DNA from 2 places in the Mesobacillus sp. AQ2 genome. Region 2 is predicted to be linked to the other one. Evidence: riboswitches for the same ligand, from Rfam matches in the RefSeq annotation. Region 2 holds a riboswitch; the other holds the start of a gene.
What was found. A riboswitch is a leader RNA that binds a small molecule or an ion and turns the genes downstream of it on or off. The one in region 2 is predicted to bind cyclic di-GMP.

Region 1 (5,056 bases), 1.8 Mb from region 2:
GCACTAGATGAAGGTGTCAGCAACATTGACATGACTGCTAAAACGAGCACAATAAGAGCTGTACTTGCATTCGTACCATTAGTGCTTGTTGGTGTAGCTAACAAATTCTTCACAGTGAATCTGCCAAAATGGTATCCGAATGGGTTTGATTTTTCAAAGATTGGTCTTGAATCCTATGGTACGGTCCAGATGGCTGGAGTAGTTGGAATCTGGTCCGTTGAACTGGCGTTGATTCTTGGCATCCTGGCTACTCTTTTATATGACTGGAAGAAGGTTACCGGAGGATTTAAAGTTGGAGTCAACACTGCAATAGGCGGTGCCTTGCTTGCATCGATGAATACTGGGGCTGAATACGGTTTTGGCGGAGTCATTTCCTCTCTTCCAGGATTCTCTGTTGTGAGTAAAGGAATTTCAACAACATTCACAGATCCGCTCATCAATGGAGCAGTAACGACTACAACTCTTGCAGGTGTGACTGGATCTGCTTCAGGCGGTATGGGGATTGCTTTGAGTGCAATGGCTGATACTTACATGAAGGCAATCACAGAATTCAATATCCCGCCAGAAGTCATGCACCGTGTCATCTCGATGGCATCAGGCGGAATGGATACACTTCCTCACAACGGTGCAGTTATTACTTTGCTTGCTGTTACCGGATTAACTCATAAACAATCTTATAAAGATATTTTTGCTATTACTGTAATAAAAACATTGGCTGTATTCTTCATTATTGCAGTCTACAAGTTAACTGGACTAGTATAATAATAACAACAAAGGGGGAGCAATTCCCCCTTTCTTAACTTTAATTCGGAAGGGGCAGTAAAAATGGAAAATTCAATTGTGATTGCAAGTGCGGTCAGGACCGCTACAGGAGCTTTTGGCGGAGCTTTTTCAAAGGTATCTGCAGTTGATCTTGGAGCGGCCGCTATTAAGGCTGCATTGGAAAAAGCAAATATTAGTGCTGATTCCGTCGATGAAGTCATCATGGGAAATGTCCTTCAAGCCGGGCTTGGTCAAAATCCGGCACGCCAGGCTGCCATGAGAGCAGGACTTCCAGAGACATGCCCATCCATGACAATCAATAAACTATGCGGCTCAGGTTTGAAGGCCGTTCACCTGGCATATCAAGCAATTGCAGCAGGTGAAGCCGATATCGTTGTCGCTGGCGGAATGGAGAATATGAGCCAGGCGCCTTTCGTTCTCAAAGGTGCGCGAGAAGGCTTCAAAATGGGCGACCAAAAACTCGTTGATACATTGCTTGGCGATGGACTCGTATGTGCATTTAATGACTACCATATGGGTATTACTGCCGAAAACCTTGCCGAAAAATATGAAATCTCGCGCAATGAACAGGACGCTTTCGCAGTCAAAAGCCAGAACCGGGCAGAAGCAGCGATCACTTCTGGACGTTTCAAGGATGAAATCGTCCCTGTAGAAGTGAAACAGCGTAAAGGCGATCCTATTATTGTCGATCAGGATGAGCATCCTAAATTCGGCAGCACTCTTGAAAAGATTGGCAAGTTACGGCCTGCATTCAAGAAAGACGGAACCGTAACCGCAGCCAATGCTTCTGGAATCAATGATGGCGCAGCTGCAGTTGTGGTGATGAGTGGCAAAAAAGCAAAAGAACTAGGAGTTACTCCACTTGTAACCATCAAGGCGAATGCTTCTGCGGGCGTTGATCCATCCATCATGGGTATTGGGCCTGTTAGCGCTGTTAAGAAAGCCCTTAAGAAAGCGGAAATGGAGTTAACGGATATCGATTTAGTAGAGGCGAATGAGGCATTTGCGGCACAGGCTCTTTCCGTCATGAAGGAACTTGGCATGAGCGAGGAGAATGTAAATGTCAACGGCGGTGCCATTGCGCTTGGCCACCCAATTGGAGCAAGCGGAGCAAGAATTCTAGTCACACTCATCCACGAACTTAAGAAACGAGAACAAAAATACGGACTGGCCACCCTCTGCATAGGCGGCGGAATGGGTGTCGCAACGATCATCGAAAATGTTTAATCAATAGAAAAAGCCTGTGGTCCGCACCACAGGCTTTCATATTTTAGCAGTTATCAAACTACATAATCTTCAGTTAATTTACTGCATGCATTTGATAGATTCTCAAGGCATTCCCTTCTTAGCCTCTCGTCACAGATGAAATCATTCCGAAGCTCTTCTTCCAGCTTCATTTGTATCTGCTGAATTTCTTCCTGGAACCTTTCCCTTTTTTCAACATCTGTTAAATGAAACTCTATCTCCCGTTCAAAGTACTCTACCGTCCCAAACAATACAGTCAACGTTTCCTCCACCTTCCATTCTATTTTTCAAAAATCCTTTTTCCTAAAAACAAAACCTGCCAAAAGGATTATTTTCACTCGTCCTGTCAAGATACTTAAGTTTTATTTATCCTTTCTCACACTCGGCAAACGTGAAATTCAGTTCTTTTTGCATGATTGTGCAGAATGGACCAGGAAGAATAAAAAAAATCCTCCAAAAAAGACGGCGGATTTCCTTTGGCAAACAGTCAACCAATACCATTCACCGATATGTTCTATACTCATCCGATCTTTTATTGGCAACCCGACTATCCTAGCAGCATGGCCTTAGACTCGTGGCTTTGCGTCCTCACCTTTCGATAAGTTTGCCTTTTTCAGTTCTACTTAAAATATAAAACTTTAGAACCATACTTTCAACAAAATTCGCCAATTAATTACAAAGATGAGTCTAATTTCCTATAACTTTGTGAGCGCATGAAAGATAGACAACCCTTTCAGGCGCCAACTTTGATTAGCGCATTGTTTTCACAATGTAATATCCCAGCAATCTCTATGTAAAGTTCAGTTGCTAGAATAAAAGGAAGAAGCTTTATTACAGGCGAATGGCAGGAGGATCCTTATGGAACAGCATGTTAAAAAGTCGCTAGATGAATGGAAAGCAGAAATTGAAGAGATTCTTAAAGAAATAGATGCGGAGTATGACGAAGTAAAAAATGAGCTTAAAGTGTATACATATAAATTTAACATCACGAAGCAGGTTGTCCAGTCGACAGTGAATCCGGACCTGAACAGGAAGATTCGCGAATTGTATCATCAGCCATTTGAGGAGAAATTCAATGATTTGAAAGAGTATATCAAGGAGTTGGAAGAAAAAAAGCGGGTCTTCCAGATGTTCACCGATAAAATCGACAAAGTGACAGACAAAGAGGATGCGCCACAGTTAGCTATTGCGCAAACTGAATAAAAAGGAAAGCCTGGCTTTTGATCGAAAATCTTAGCCAGGCCTTTTTTGTGCTTATTCCTTCCACCATGAATCAAACATGGACGCTGGAACATGCCGTTTATGCTCTGAAGCAAGATATCTGCCCTCAATTTTGGCTGCTGCTGCTTCATCAATCTGCTTTCCTTCAAGATAATCATCGATTACTTCATAGCTGACGCCAAGTTCGGTTTCATCCGATTGAAGCGGCTTGTTGTCTAAAAGGTCAGCGGTAGGCTCTTTCAGATACAGTCTTGATTCTGCATTCAATGCTTTGAGCAGTTCCCTGCCCTGGCGCTTGTTCAAGCCGGTAAGCGGCAGCAGGTCAGCTCCTCCATCCCCGTATTTTGTGAAAAATCCGGTTACTGCTTCAGCAGCATGGTCTGTCCCAATCACCAGCAAGCCGTCCTGCCCGCCGATAGCATATTGGGTGATCATCCGGATCCTTGCCTTTGCATTTCCTTTGTTAAAGTCTGTCATCTTCTCGCCAATCGCTTCCTCGAACTGGGTATTGAAGGTGTCGACAGCAGGCTGGATATTGAAGGTGATCGTTTGATCCGGCTTGATGAATTCCAGTGCTTTCTGAGCATCATCCTCATCTTTTTGCACCGCATAAGGAAGTCTGACAGCGACGAATTTGGCATCCTTGCCTTCTGACCGCAATTCCTCCGCAGCCATTTGCGCAAGTTTCCCCGCCAGAGTGGAATCCTGGCCGCCGCTGATGCCTAGAACGAACCCTTTCGCCCTTGATGTAAGCAAATATTCCTTTAAAAAATCGATTCTTTTCCTGATTTCTTGCTGGGGATCAATTTGCGGCTGCACATTCAAATCTTCAATTATCTGCTTTTGCAAGCTCATGATAACCCTCCTAATTCACGAAAAACTATTCAAAAAAGAGCATATCCCTTCTAAAGTCCAAAGTCCAGATTTTCGTCAGAAAACCTAACATCCCAATACCAAAAATGCTCATGTTTATTTTACCCATTACCATGGTGGACGTAACATTTTGTCTGCCATGATTTTTTTGCTAGACTATAAACCATAGTATTAACGCGAATTAAATTGGAGGCATTCATAATGGCAACCCATGAAAAGTTCAAAGGCTATTTCGGTACCTATACAAAAGGCAACAGCGAGGGGATCTATTCTTTCACATTGGATGCGGCAAATGGAAAAATCCTTGATGTGGAACCAGCTGCAGCTCTGGAAAACCCTACTTACCTGACAATCAGCGATGACAACCGCTTCCTTTATGCAGTCGCAAAAGAAGGTGATTCCGGAGGAGTTGCAGGCTTCAACATTCTTGACTCCGGAAAATTATCTTTCATCGATTCACAGCTTGCTCCAGGAGCATCTCCCTGCCATGTGAGCGTGAACCCGGAAAACACTCTGCTTTTATCCGCTAATTACCATAAAGGGACTGCAGATTCTTATCTGCTGAACGCTGAAACCGGCAGTATTGAAAATGTGTTATCAAGCGTGGTCCATGAGGGTTCAGGACCGGATGAGCGGCAGGAAAAAGCGCACACGCATTATGCCGGCTTCACTCCTGACGGGAAATATGCGGCAGTGATCGACCTTGGCATCGACCAACTGATCACCTACACCCTGGACAACGGTCAGCTGATTGAAAAGAGTGTATTGAATATTGCACCAGGAAGCGGTCCAAGACATCTTGTTTTCCATCCAAACAACACAATTGCCTATCTGATGACAGAATTCAGCTCTGAGGTGCTTGTCTTAAAATACAATGTTGAAGATGGAAGCTTTGAACAACTTCAGACAATCACAACCTTGCCAGCAGACTTCA
Region 2 (5,056 bases):
AATAAAAAAACCCTTCTGCCTAAGCAATAGGGTTCTCAATCCATACTATTCCAGCACTTTAAGTGCTTCGCGATTGAACGCTGGAATATCCTTCGGTTCTCTGCTTGTCACCAGCTGGTTGCAGCAGACGACGACTTCCTTGTCCTGGTATTTCGCACCGGCGTATTCCATGTCGACACGAATGGATTTATAGCCTGTCGCACTTCTGCCTTCAAGTGTCTTGGCTGTCAATAACAGCTGCGGACCATGACATATTGCGAATACGGGTTTTTTCTCATCCATAAAGTACTTGGCGAATTGGACGAATCGTTCATCCTCGCGCAGCTGGTCTGGAGAAAAGCCGCCAGGTATGAATAATGCATCAAAATCTTCCGGCTTGACGTTGTCAATGCTTTCATCAATCTTGACTTCGGCTTTTCCCTGCTTGCCTTTTACCGTCTTCCCCTTTTCTTTTTCGATCGTCATAACCTCATGTCCGGCTTCTGTAAATGCACGAGAAGGCTCGAGATATTCTGCGTCTTCAAATAAGTCTGTTATTAAACAGGCAATTTTCTTACCCATTGATTCAACATCTCCTTTAATAAATTCTCCACTATTAAATCTTCCCTGTCTGGAGAGGACAAAACATCAATAAACACTTCCACTTTTTACAATAAAATTATGTAAATAGACCCATCTTAAGTTGAAAGCAAAAAAAAGATTTTATATTTGCGTAATTCGTCTATAATTTATTTAGGACATCTTTAGGGAGAGAAGGAGCACCATGAAATTTGGTTATATCAATGTAATGGAGGAAGTGGTTTCGACTCTTGTCAATGTGTTGATGATGAGCCCCGATTACCAGACTTTCTGCAATTGCCAGAAGTGCCGTAATGATATCATCGCCATCAGCCTGAACACTCTTCCAAGCCACTATGTCACTACGGAAGATGGCCGAAAGATGGTTTATGAACAGCTAAACACTCAGGAGAACAGGGCCTGGATCAATAAACGGATCATCAGTGCCATCCATCTAGTCGGAAAATATCCGAAACATTAATAAAAGCTGCCTAATGACAGCCTGGTCGCCCAGGCCTGTCAACGGCAGCTCTTTTTTATATATTCTGTGTATCCATACGTCTGGCGAAATCCACGAACCGGAACTTGTCGGGACGATGCCTTGACTCGGTATACTGGAAAAGTGTCGCATCATCGAAATAAATATAGTTTTTCACGATGACAATCGCATGGAATCCTTCCATATCCAGAAGCTCCCGATCCTCTTCACTCGGTTCCTCAACCGTGAATTCCTTTTTGGCAAAACTGATTTTTTTATCCAGTTCCTGCTCAATATATTCAAAAATCGAATTCTCGCATTTTTGGCGTGACAGGCCTGGCACATGCCTTTCGACGATAAAATCCTTATCGAGGATGACCCGTTCTTCATCAATATGCCTGACTCTCTTCACCTTCCAGACCATCTCATCATTGTCAACATTCAGTTCCCTCGCGATATCCGCTCCTGCCTGTTCGAGATCAAACCCATCCACAGTCGTCTTTGCTTTTCCGCCCATATTTTTCGCGAGTTCTTTAAAACTGATTAGCCCGGAAATCGGAAACTGGTGCCTTTTCAAATCGAGCACGAGTGAGCCTTTGCCGCGGATTTTTTGGATAAAGCCATTTTGTGCGAGAAGATTCAGGGCTTTGCGAATTGTTTCGCGTGATGTCTGATACATTTCGGCAAATTCATTTTCAGATGGCAAAATTGTTTTGGCGTGGTAATGCCCCTCCTGGATTTGTTTGGCGATTTCTTCATAGATCAATAAATACTTTTTCTGCATATCATCACCCGTACCTTGTCTGATTGCTACCATTTTACCTTTTTTTCGAATAAAAGAATATTATAGACTATCCTGTTTACTTTTTATAAAAATTCACCGTTAACCGCCGATAACTATAGAGACTATTTTTTTCCCAACCTTTTATTAAAAAAAACACCACAAAAATTGAGAAGATTGTTTATAATTGTTCTGTAAGGTGTTCTTAATATGGAACTATTTTATCAGATTTGTTATGATATAACTATAAATTGACAAGGTGTGTGGATACTGTGATTGGTGAACGCGTCAAAAAACTTAGACAAGAGAAAAGAATGTCCCTATCCGAGTTGGCTGAGCAAGCTGGCGTCGCAAAGTCCTATTTAAGCTCTTTGGAACGGAATCTGCAAACGAATCCTTCCATTCAATTTCTTGAGAAGATCGCTGGAGTCCTGAATGTCCCGGTTGATCAATTGATCCATGAACAAGTCGATAAAGAAAATATTGATTCTGACTGGGTTAATCTTGTGAAAGAAGCAATGGATTCCGGAATCAGCAAAGACCAGTTCCGTGAATTTCTCGAGTTCAACAAATGGAAACTCAATAATAAATAATCACAAGGGACAGCCATTTCGCTGTCCCTTTTTTGTAAAATAAAAAGCACCTCTGTAAGGAGCTGCCCGAGTATATAACGATTATCTTTATGTATCCTTTACTCCTGCCTATTGGTCATTAAAAATTTCCTGATTTCTTCTTTATTTATTCCCATCTCCAATGCTTCCATGATCAGCTGCATCCATTCTGTATCCAATTCTTCGAAAATTACCTGTTCTTTAATCAAGTTCTTCCCCCCAAAATACAGTTAGTATCCCAGGCGGCCCGGCCATCATAGTACTTTTGTACCTTAGATCCGTGACTTTGCGTCCTGGTTTTTCAACCAGTTTGCCTTTATCTGTACCTTTTTGCTTAATCGTTTACTCCCAATGTCATTGTACCTTGTTCTATATATTTAACATGTAAATATTTGTCGGCGAATTTCTGGAACTATCCTTCTTTTTCTTCCAAACAATTACAAATTTATGAATTAAAACATTATTTTTCTGAAAATTTAAATCTTTTTACTAGTATTTTTTGTCGCATCCTATCCTTAAATGTTGAACTCTTTTTTTACATTCACCCCCATAAATCTGAAGATAAGCCTTTGGACTGTGAAGTTTTTGGATAGGTTTGCCTTTTCCCGCGATGCTTTAGGACTACTTTTTCAAGGCTGATGGCATTGAAAAACGGGTACCTTGTTAAATCATTGCCACACACCGGACATAGCCATTCACCCTGTTCACTGCTGCTAAACGAGGGACGATTGCATCGATCGCAGTTTTTTCTGTACATTGCCATTTGCCTCCTTAACTCGGTACTACTACACTCCATTCGAGTATAGTTCAGAGGAACCATTTTTGAAAAAGTCCATAATAAGGCGAATTTTCTTAAAAAAGAACAATAATCGTTCTTTTTTAAGAAATTCCTTCCATTCTCATACTATTTCGTATTTTTTAAAGAATCTATTTGTTCGTTATAATGAATACAGTTGATTTTAAGGAGATAACTAGATGAAGGTTGGAGAGAAGATTAAAAGATTAAGATTGGAAAGAAACTATTCTATTACTGAACTTTCTCAAAAAGCGAATGTTTCCAAGTCATACCTCAGTTATATCGAAAGAGGCATTCAAGAAAATCCTTCGCTCCAGGTTTTATCACGACTTGCCCACAATCTGGATACGTCTGTGGAGAACCTGATGGGCCAGCAAACAAAAAGGATTGATTCGATCCCCGTTGATGAGGAATGGATCGGACTTGTTGACGAAGCAATAAAAAATGGGATCAGCAAAGAAGATTTTTCTTATTACCTTGATTTCATGAAATTCAAGAACCGTATTGATAAAGAAAAGTAGCGAGTATTATAAAATACAAATTAAGAATGCATCTTAGACCAAAATACCAAAAAAAACAGCCTTAATGGCTGATTCTCTGTTTGGAAAGGCTGGCGGCAATCTTCGCTCCCACCCTGGCGTTATTTTTGACAAGCGCGATATTAGCAACAAGGCTCTTTCCCTCGGTCAGTTCTTTAACCTTACCCAGCAGGAATGGGGTCAAATGCTTGCCGTCTATATGCTTTTTCTTCGCTTCTGCCAGTGCTTTTTCGATTACGTCAGCTATGAAACTTTCTTCCATTGCATCACCTTCAGGGATCGGATTGGCAACGACGATTCCACCATTGAGCCCAAGATCCCATTTAGTTTTGATCATATCCGCGACAGCCTCGGGAGTATCGAGGCGGAAGTTTACATTATACGGGCTCGTCCGTGTATAGAACGCTGGCAATGAATCGGTACCATAGCCTACAACAGGTACACCATGGGTTTCAAGATACTCTAGAGTCAATCCCAGGTCCAGAATCGACTTGGCGCCTGCACATACTACTGCTACATTTGTTTTTGCCAGTTCTTGCAGGTCGGCAGAAATATCCATCGTTGTTCCCGCTTCACGATGTACACCGCCAATTCCTCCTGTCACAAATACCTCTAGATTTGCCAGTTCTGCGCAGATCATTGTGGCTGCCACTGTTGTTGCTCCATTTTTACCGGTTGATAACAGATACGCGAGGTCCCGTCTGCTGGTTTTTTCTACATTCTTGCTTTTGCCCAGGTACTTCAGTTCTTCATCCGAGAGCCCGATCTTAATTTTACCATCAAGAATGGCAATGGTTGCAGGAACCGCCCCATTATCACGGATGATCTGCTCTACCTCCCTTGCTGTCTGGACATTCTGTGGATAAGGCATCCCATGTGATATAATCGTAGATTCCAGAGCAACGATCGGTCTGCCCGCGTTCTTCGCTTCTATTACTTCCTGTGAAAAATCAAGCCACTTCTCCAGCATGTTGTACCTCGCTTATTTAAAGTTTTGTTTGAAAGTTTCGAGTAACTGTTTATTATTCAAGATGGGGTTCACTGTTTCGATCGACTGTAAGGTAATAATCGAACAGGCCATCCCGATCTTACAGGCATCCTCAGTCGGGATTCCATTAAGATGGGCATAGATGATCCCGGCGACGAGCGAATCACCCGCTCCAGTCACATCGATGACAGAGATCGCTGGGGGTATCAGGACTCCAGCTTCACCTTTTCTTGTAAAATAGATCAATCCTTTATCTCCGCGACTGATGACAACCTTTTCGACACCTTTATGTATGATGATCTCTG

Region 1: it holds a riboswitch for cyclic di-GMP, as region 2 does, so the genes downstream of both, QNH36_RS20105 (hypothetical protein) here and QNH36_RS04945 (anti-repressor SinI family protein) in region 2, are expected to answer to the same signal.

What each region holds. Positions count from the first base shown of each region.
Region 1 covers NZ_CP126080.1:3,992,862-3,997,917, forward strand. The annotation lists gene QNH36_RS20095 (GntP family permease) at 1-762, shown strand, start outside; gene QNH36_RS20100 (acetyl-CoA C-acetyltransferase) at 826-2,010, shown strand; gene QNH36_RS20105 (hypothetical protein) at 2,064-2,288, opposite strand; cyclic di-GMP riboswitch class I at 2,563-2,647, opposite strand; gene QNH36_RS20110 (hypothetical protein) at 2,887-3,231, shown strand; gene nadE (NAD(+) synthase) at 3,283-4,104, opposite strand; gene QNH36_RS20120 (lactonase family protein) at 4,324-5,056, shown strand, end outside.
Region 2 covers NZ_CP126080.1:994,763-999,818, reverse strand. The annotation lists gene QNH36_RS04965 (type 1 glutamine amidotransferase domain-containing protein) at 46-561, opposite strand; gene QNH36_RS04960 (late competence development ComFB family protein) at 764-1,039, shown strand; gene treR (trehalose operon repressor) at 1,095-1,820, opposite strand; gene QNH36_RS04950 (helix-turn-helix domain-containing protein) at 2,090-2,410, shown strand; gene QNH36_RS04945 (anti-repressor SinI family protein) at 2,509-2,637, opposite strand; cyclic di-GMP riboswitch class I at 2,667-2,753, opposite strand; gene QNH36_RS04940 (hypothetical protein) at 2,970-3,185, opposite strand; gene QNH36_RS04935 (helix-turn-helix domain-containing protein) at 3,404-3,745, shown strand; gene QNH36_RS04930 (pseudouridine-5'-phosphate glycosidase) at 3,807-4,730, opposite strand; gene QNH36_RS04925 (carbohydrate kinase) at 4,746-5,056, opposite strand, start outside.